2 regions of the Faecalibacterium sp. i25-0019-C1 genome follow, and region 2 is predicted to be linked to the other one. Evidence: predicted binding sites of a transcription regulator. Region 2 holds the regulator's gene; the other holds the start of a gene.
The links. Region 2 encodes Rex, which represses fermentation and respiration genes when NADH is low (regulators of the CRP and FNR family bind a similar motif). Its sites were predicted from a motif close to ATTGTTAANNNNTTAACAAT; they were not measured.
Positions count from the first base shown of each region.

Region 1: the regulator Rex is predicted to act here: its motif matches at 1,681-1,700, upstream of coaD (pantetheine-phosphate adenylyltransferase).

Region 1 covers NZ_AP031428.1:1,072,142-1,075,555, reverse strand. The annotation lists gene ACGHUK_RS05310 (acetyl-CoA C-acetyltransferase) at 1-991, opposite strand, end outside; gene coaD (pantetheine-phosphate adenylyltransferase) at 1,071-1,577, opposite strand; gene ACGHUK_RS05300 (butyryl-CoA:acetate CoA-transferase) at 2,091-3,414, shown strand, end outside.
Region 2 covers NZ_AP031428.1:2,459,433-2,462,846, forward strand. The annotation lists gene ACGHUK_RS12115 (DNA translocase FtsK) at 1-464, opposite strand, end outside; gene ACGHUK_RS12120 (ClpP family protease) at 567-1,247, opposite strand; gene ACGHUK_RS12125 (redox-sensing transcriptional repressor Rex) at 1,509-2,150, shown strand; gene ACGHUK_RS12130 (thymidine kinase) at 2,401-3,018, shown strand.

The sequences.
Region 1 (3,414 bases), 1.4 Mb from region 2:
CCTCGTTGGCCTCGATCAGATCCATGTCAGCAACGCTCATGCCGGTCTTAGCCATGACCTTCTTGGTAGCAGCGATGGGGCCCAGACCCATGACTTCCGGCTCAACGCCAGCCAAAGCACCTGCGACCCAGGTAGCCAGAGGCTTCACGCCCAGCTCCTTAGCCTTCTCCTCGCTCATGATGACCAGAGCAGCAGCGCCGTCATTGATGGCGGAAGAGTTGCCGGCGGTCACGATGCCGTCCTTGGTGAAAGCGGGCTTCAGCTTTGCCAGCACTTCAGGAGCGCTCAGACGGGGGCCTTCATCAGTATCGAACACGGTGTCGCCCTTCTTGCCCTTGATCACAACGGGAACGATCTCGTCCTTGAAAGCGCCGTCCTTGATGGCCTTGTCAGCCTTCAGCTGGCTGTTGTATGAGAACTCGTCCAGCATCTCACGGGTGATGGGGCTGTAGCCGTACTTCTTCTGATAGGTCTCGTTGGTGCAGACGTTCTCAGCGGTCATGCCCATGTGCTTGTTGAAGCCGCAGGCATCCCACAGAGCATCGTTGACCATGGTATCCACGATCTCGCTCTTGCCCATAGGAGCGCCCATGCGGTAGCCGTAACGAGCCTTCTGCAGTGCGAAGGGAGCCATGTCCATGTTCTCCATGCCGCCTGCGACCACGATATCAGCATCGCCAGCCTCGATCATCTGAGCAGCCATATTGACGCAGTTCAGACCGGAGCCGCACACCACGTTGACAGTGACAGCCGGGGTCTCGATGGGCAGGCCAGCCTTCAGAGCAGCCTGACGAGCGACGTTCTGGCCCAGACCGGCCTGAATGACGCAGCCCATGTAGACATGATCGACCTGCTCGGGAGCGACGTTTGCACGGTTCAGAGCTTCCTTGATGACGATGGAGCCCAGCTCAACTGCGGGAACGTTTGCCAGAGTGCCGCCGAACTTGCCAATAGCGGTACGGCATGCAGATGCGATAACGATCTTTTTCATGTGAATAGCCTCCTGAATTGTGTATGTGTTACTTTTCGTAAGCCATTTTTATCAAAACGCCCGTAAGCGCTTTTACAAATTAGGTCTCGGGGTCTTTTTTCTGCCGGATCAGCGCATACTTTTCGTTGACCGCCTTTTCCACATTGGGTGTGACGAACTTACCGATGTCGCTGCCGTAGTAAGCTGCCTCTTTTACAATGGTGGAAGAAAGGTAGCTCCACTTGATGCTCGTTGCCAGAAACATGGTCTCGATGCCGGGCATCAGTGCGTGATTGGTCTGCGCAAGCTGGATCTCGTTTTCAAAATCCGTCACCGCCCGCAGGCCCCGCACCATCACCGAAGCGTGCCGTTTCTTGGCGAACTCCACGGTCAGGCCGTCGAAGCTCTCCACCGAAACATTCTGGATGCCCTTGCAGCATTCCTTTAAAAGCTCCACGCGTTCCTCCACGGTGAACAGCGGATTCTTTGCGTTGTTGTTGAGCACCGCCACGATCAGATGATCGTTGATCTTTGCTGCGCGCTTGATGATATCGAGATGCCCTTTTGTGACCGGATCGAACGAACCGGGATAAACTGCTGTTGCCATCGTCTGGTGTCCTCCTTGAGCGCTGTGAAAAGCGCGTTTTGGTTCTGCCATGATAGCACTTTCCAGTCTTGGGTGCAAGATTTTTGTGCAAGCTGTACGTTTTATCGTTAAAATTTAAACAATCAATGTCGTGCTGCATCGCAGCTGCTTGCTACGCTATAAGTAAACCATATCGTCAAAATTTTATCAAGTCCTTTTGCAAAGATTTTGGTTTTTCAGCACCAAACAATCGTCCAAAAACTCCGCGAATTTTGTCCATATTGCCAGTCGGTCAAAATTTTCTCGATAAACTATTGATTCTACACATTGTTAATGTTATAACTAAGTTGTGCAGATCTGCTGCCCTGTCCGACAGCTGCCTTCTGCTGGTTATCAGGATATCATCCGCCTGTGTCAGAGCTGTGTTCAAATTGCCAACAGGTGGTAAACATCCTGCAAAGATTTGTCCGTGCAGGAAGAGTAAATGATAAATTTACAATTCCTTTATGTTATTATAGGAGAGGATGGTTTATAATGGATTTTACGGAACTGTATGCTCAGAAGAAAATGACCGCCGCTCAGGCTGCCGCACTGGTCAAAAGCGGTGACTGGGTGGATTACGGCTGGGCTGTGAACACCCCTGTGGCGGTGGATGCCGAGATCGCAAAGCGTCTGCCTGAGCTGGAAGGTGTCAACTTCCGCGGCGGCATCCTGATGTGGGTGCCCGCGATCTTCCAGATCGACGATCCCGCTGCACACATGACATGGAACAGCTGGCATATGGGCGGCATTGAGCGCAAGGCCATTGCACAGGGCTTCTCCTTCTACTCCCCCATCCGTTATTCCGAGCTGCCCCGCTACTACCGCGAAAGCCCGGATCCGCTGGATGTGGCGGTGTTCCAGGTGACCCCCATGGACGAGCACGGCTACTTCAACTTCGGCCCCAGTGCATCTCATCTGGGTGCTGTGTGCGAAAAAGCCAAGAAGATCATCGTTGAGGTCAACAAGAACATGCCCCGCTGCCTTGGCGGCATGGAGAACTGCATCCACATTTCTCAGGTCACCGGCATCGTGGAAGGCGAGAACCCGCCCATCGGCCAGATGGCCGCTCCCGGTGCTGCTACCGAAGTGGATCTGAAGGTTGCCAACCTGATCGTTCCGCAGATCCCCAACGGTGCCTGCCTGCAGCTGGGCATCGGCGGTATGCCCAATGCCATCGGCAGCCTGATCGCACAGAGCGATTTGAAGGATCTGGGCGTGCACACCGAAATGTATGTGGATGCCTTTGTGGATATCGCCAAGGCCGGCAAGATCACCGGTGCATGCAAGCAGCTGGACAAGGGCCGTCAGGTCTACGCCTTCGGTGCCGGCACCCAGAAAATGTACGATTACCTGAACGATAACCCGGAGTGCATGTCTGCACCCGTGGACTACACCAACGATATCCGCAGCATCTCCGCACTGGATAACTTTATTTCCATCAACAACGCTGTGGACATCGACCTGTTCGGTCAGGTGAACGCCGAGACTGCAGGCCTCAAGCAAATCTCCGGTGCCGGCGGTCAGCTGGACTTCGTTCTGGGCGCATACCTTTCCAAGGGTGGCAAGAGCTTTATCTGCCTGTCCTCTACCTTCTTTAATAAGAAGACCGGCCAGCTGGAGAGCCGCATCCGTCCCACTCTGGAAAACGGCAGCATCGTCACCGATACCCGTGCCAACATCCACTACCTGTGCACCGAGTACGGCTGCGTGAACCTGAAGGGCCTGACCACCTGGGAAAAGGCCGAAGCTCTGATCAGCGTAGCACATCCCGACTTCCGTGAAGACCTGATCAAGGAAGCCGAAAAAATGCACATCT
Region 2 (3,414 bases):
AGGGTTGCCGCAGGCCGTCCGCACAGCAGCAGCAGGCTGCCGCCCAGCAGTGCGCCCAGCGCACCGCCGCCGATCCATGCATTCACGCCGTTTGCGTAGCAGGCAGCCGTCATCTGAAATGCCGACATGCCCTGCGGCTGGATATCGGAAAAAACGATCACCGTGCCGCAGGCAAACACCAGCCCCAGAACCAGCTTGAAGATCTTGGGCAGAAGGTCTTCGCCCCGGGTATACTGCACAGCAAGGCAGCACACTGCCGCGCCCAGCACAAAGCTGCCGCAGCCAAAAAGTCCGAACAGCACATCGTGCAGGGCCTTCCATGCCGAATCTCCCTCCACAAAGGCCAGCACCACCAGCAAAAGGCCTGCAAACAGGGTGCCAAGCCCCGCCGGAAGCCGCTGTTCTGCGCGTTTTTTGCGCGATGCTGCGCGCCGTGTTGTCGTTTTACGTTTTTTTGTTGCCATGTTTCTTTGTTCCCCGCGTTTGTAGTAGACACACTATTTGATTTTATTATTGTACCACGCAGGGAAGAAATTGGCAAACCTATTGTTGTACAAAATCGGCCTTCATTTGCGTTCAATCTCTTTATACAACCACGCCAGCGCATCCGAAAGCCCGCCCAGCTCGTCGATGAGCTTTTCCTTCACGGCCCGGCGTCCATCCAGCACGGTGCCCATGTCCATCACCAGCTCGCCGGTGTGGAGCATCAGGTCGGTGTAGCGTTTTTCAGTCATGCCGCTGTGGGCCGCTACGAAGCCGGTGATGCGCTGCTGCATCTGCTCAAAGCTGCGCATGGTCTGCGGCACCCCCAGAATGACGCCGGAATGCCGCACCGGGTGCACGGTCATGGTGGCTGTGGGCACGATGAAGCTGCGCCGGGCGCTGACGGCCAGCGGGATACCGATGGAGTGCCCGCCGCCCAGCACAAGCGTTGCACTGGGTTTGGACACGCTGGCGATCAGCTCCGCCAGCGCAAGGCCCGCTTCCACATCACCGCCTACCGTGTTCAGCAGCACCAGCAGGCCTTCGATGCGAGGATCCTCCTGCGCGGCCACCAGCTGCGGGATGACATGCTCATACTTCGTGGTCTTCTGGCCTTGCGGCGCTTCCGAATGGCCTTCGATCTGGCCGATGACGGTCAGGCAGTGGATCACATGCTCCCCGCGGGCCAGCGTGACCGTGCCCAGATCCTCGATCTCTTCTTTTTCCAGCCGACGCGCATCGGTCTGCTGCGTTTCATCGTTCATATGCTTTCCTCCTGCGTTTTTTGTCAGCATTCCCCAGCCTGTGCCGGGCTATGCAGACCCGCTGCAGCAAAAAAGCGGTAACATTTCATAAAATTTTTTTGAGAATGATTTGACATTCTCCATCGGTGCAGTATACTTTAAATAATTGACTGTAATATCTGCAATATGAACCCGTAAACGGATCGGGGTTTCTCTGTGCCGCATCTGTAAAGCAGGCAGCTGCGGCAAGTACTGCAATAGAGCGAAAGGAGAAAGTATTCTATGAACACTCCTGCAAGGGCTTCGCTTCCCGTTATCAAGCGTCTTCCCAAATATTACCGCTATCTGTGCTCTCTGCAGGCGGACGGCATCAACAGCATTTCCTCCCGCGAGCTGGCTGCTCAGATGGGCACCACCGCTTCGCAGGTACGGCAGGACTTCAACTGCATCGGCGATGTGAATGGCCGGCAGGGCATCGGCTACTCGGTGGAAAACCTGCTCTCCATTCTGGAAGGCCTGCTGTTCGGCAACGGCGACCGCCTGCCCACCATCCTGATCGGCTGCGGCCGTCTGGGCAAGGCAGTGAGCCGCTTTATCACCACCGACACCAACGGCTACCGCCTGATCGCCGCCTTTGATGTGGCACAGAGCGAGGTGGGCAAGGAGATCAGCGGCATCCAGATCCGCCATATCGACGAGCTGGAGTCTTTCTGTGCCGAGCATCACCCCAAGGTCGCAGTGCTCTGTGTGCCCCGCGACGGTGCGGAACAGGTCAGCGGCCGTCTGGTGGATCTGGGCATCGAGGGCTTCTGGAACTTCTCCCACTATGACCTCTCTGTGCCGTATCCCGATGTGGTGGTGGAGAACGTCCATCTGGGCGACAGCCTGATGAGCCTTGGCTACCGCCTGCGCAATCAGGACTGAACGTACCTATTGTAAGTAATAAGAGAACCCTCTCAGTCAAAGCCTGAGATGCCGCTGAACCCTCTCAGTCTCGCATACGCTCGACAGCTCCCCCGAAAGGGGAGCTTTATGAGTGGGGACGGGAAAGTTTCTGCTTCTCCGGCGAAGGACAGCCTGCCCGGAAGATGCAGAAAAGCTCCCCCATCGGGGGAGCTGGCAAAGCCGTCAGGCTTTGGCTGAGAGGGTTCTTTCTGTAAGGAGAGTTTTTCAAATGGCAAAACTGTATTTCCGTTACGGCGCGATGAACAGCGGCAAGAGCACCGCCCTGATGCAGGTAGCCCACAACTACGAAGAACAGGGGATGCGGGTGCTGATCCTCAAGCCACAGGTGGACACCAAGGGCGGCGGTGAGCTGGTGAGCCGTCTGGGCGTGCGCCGCAAGGCTGATCTGCTGATCCCGCCGGAGACGGACGTGTTCGAGGCCGTGCGCACGGCCAACGCTGACGGTGCGCCGCTGGCCTGCGTGCTGTGCGACGAGAGCCAGTTTTTCACTGCGCAGCAGGCAGAACAGCTGTTCATGGTAACGGTGGACCTGAACATTCCGGTGATCTGCTACGGCCTGCGGGCAGATTTTTCGCTTAAGGGCTTTCCCGGCTCTACCCGCCTGCTGGAGCTGGCCCACACCATCGAGGAGATGAAGACTATCTGCACCTGCGGCCGCAAGGCCATCTGCAACTGCCGCAGAGTGAACGGCAGATTCGTCTTTGAGGGCGAGCAGGTGGCCATCGATCTGGAAAACGATGTGCAGTACGTGAGCATGTGCCCCCAGTGCTATTTCAAGGCAAAGCGCGCGTTCTACGCCGAAAAAGCTGCTTCGCGGGTTGAATAAACTTGTATACAAGGCTGCTGTGTTCAACGACACGGCAGCCTTTCTTTTTTATTCCCGGCCCACAGGCGCAGTCCACACAACAGCGCAAAATATGTCGCTGTCGGTGCTTCTTCACCCCCCCAAAGGGCGAAAAAGCACCGATTTCCATGCCCGAAGACCGGTGCCGGATGCCCGCCGCAAACAATTGATATATCAGAGTGCACATTTTTTGCGCTATTGATATATCAGTTCAAAGACTCCCATCCGGGCTTTTTAAGCTGTTGTTCGTCCACAATGTATGCAACGTTTCCACGTTCTGAAACGGAATGTTTACAAAATTATTGCAAAATTCGACGTTCCTCCTATGATGCATCCCAGTTTTCTATGCAAAATAGCGAAGTATACATGTTGCACAGT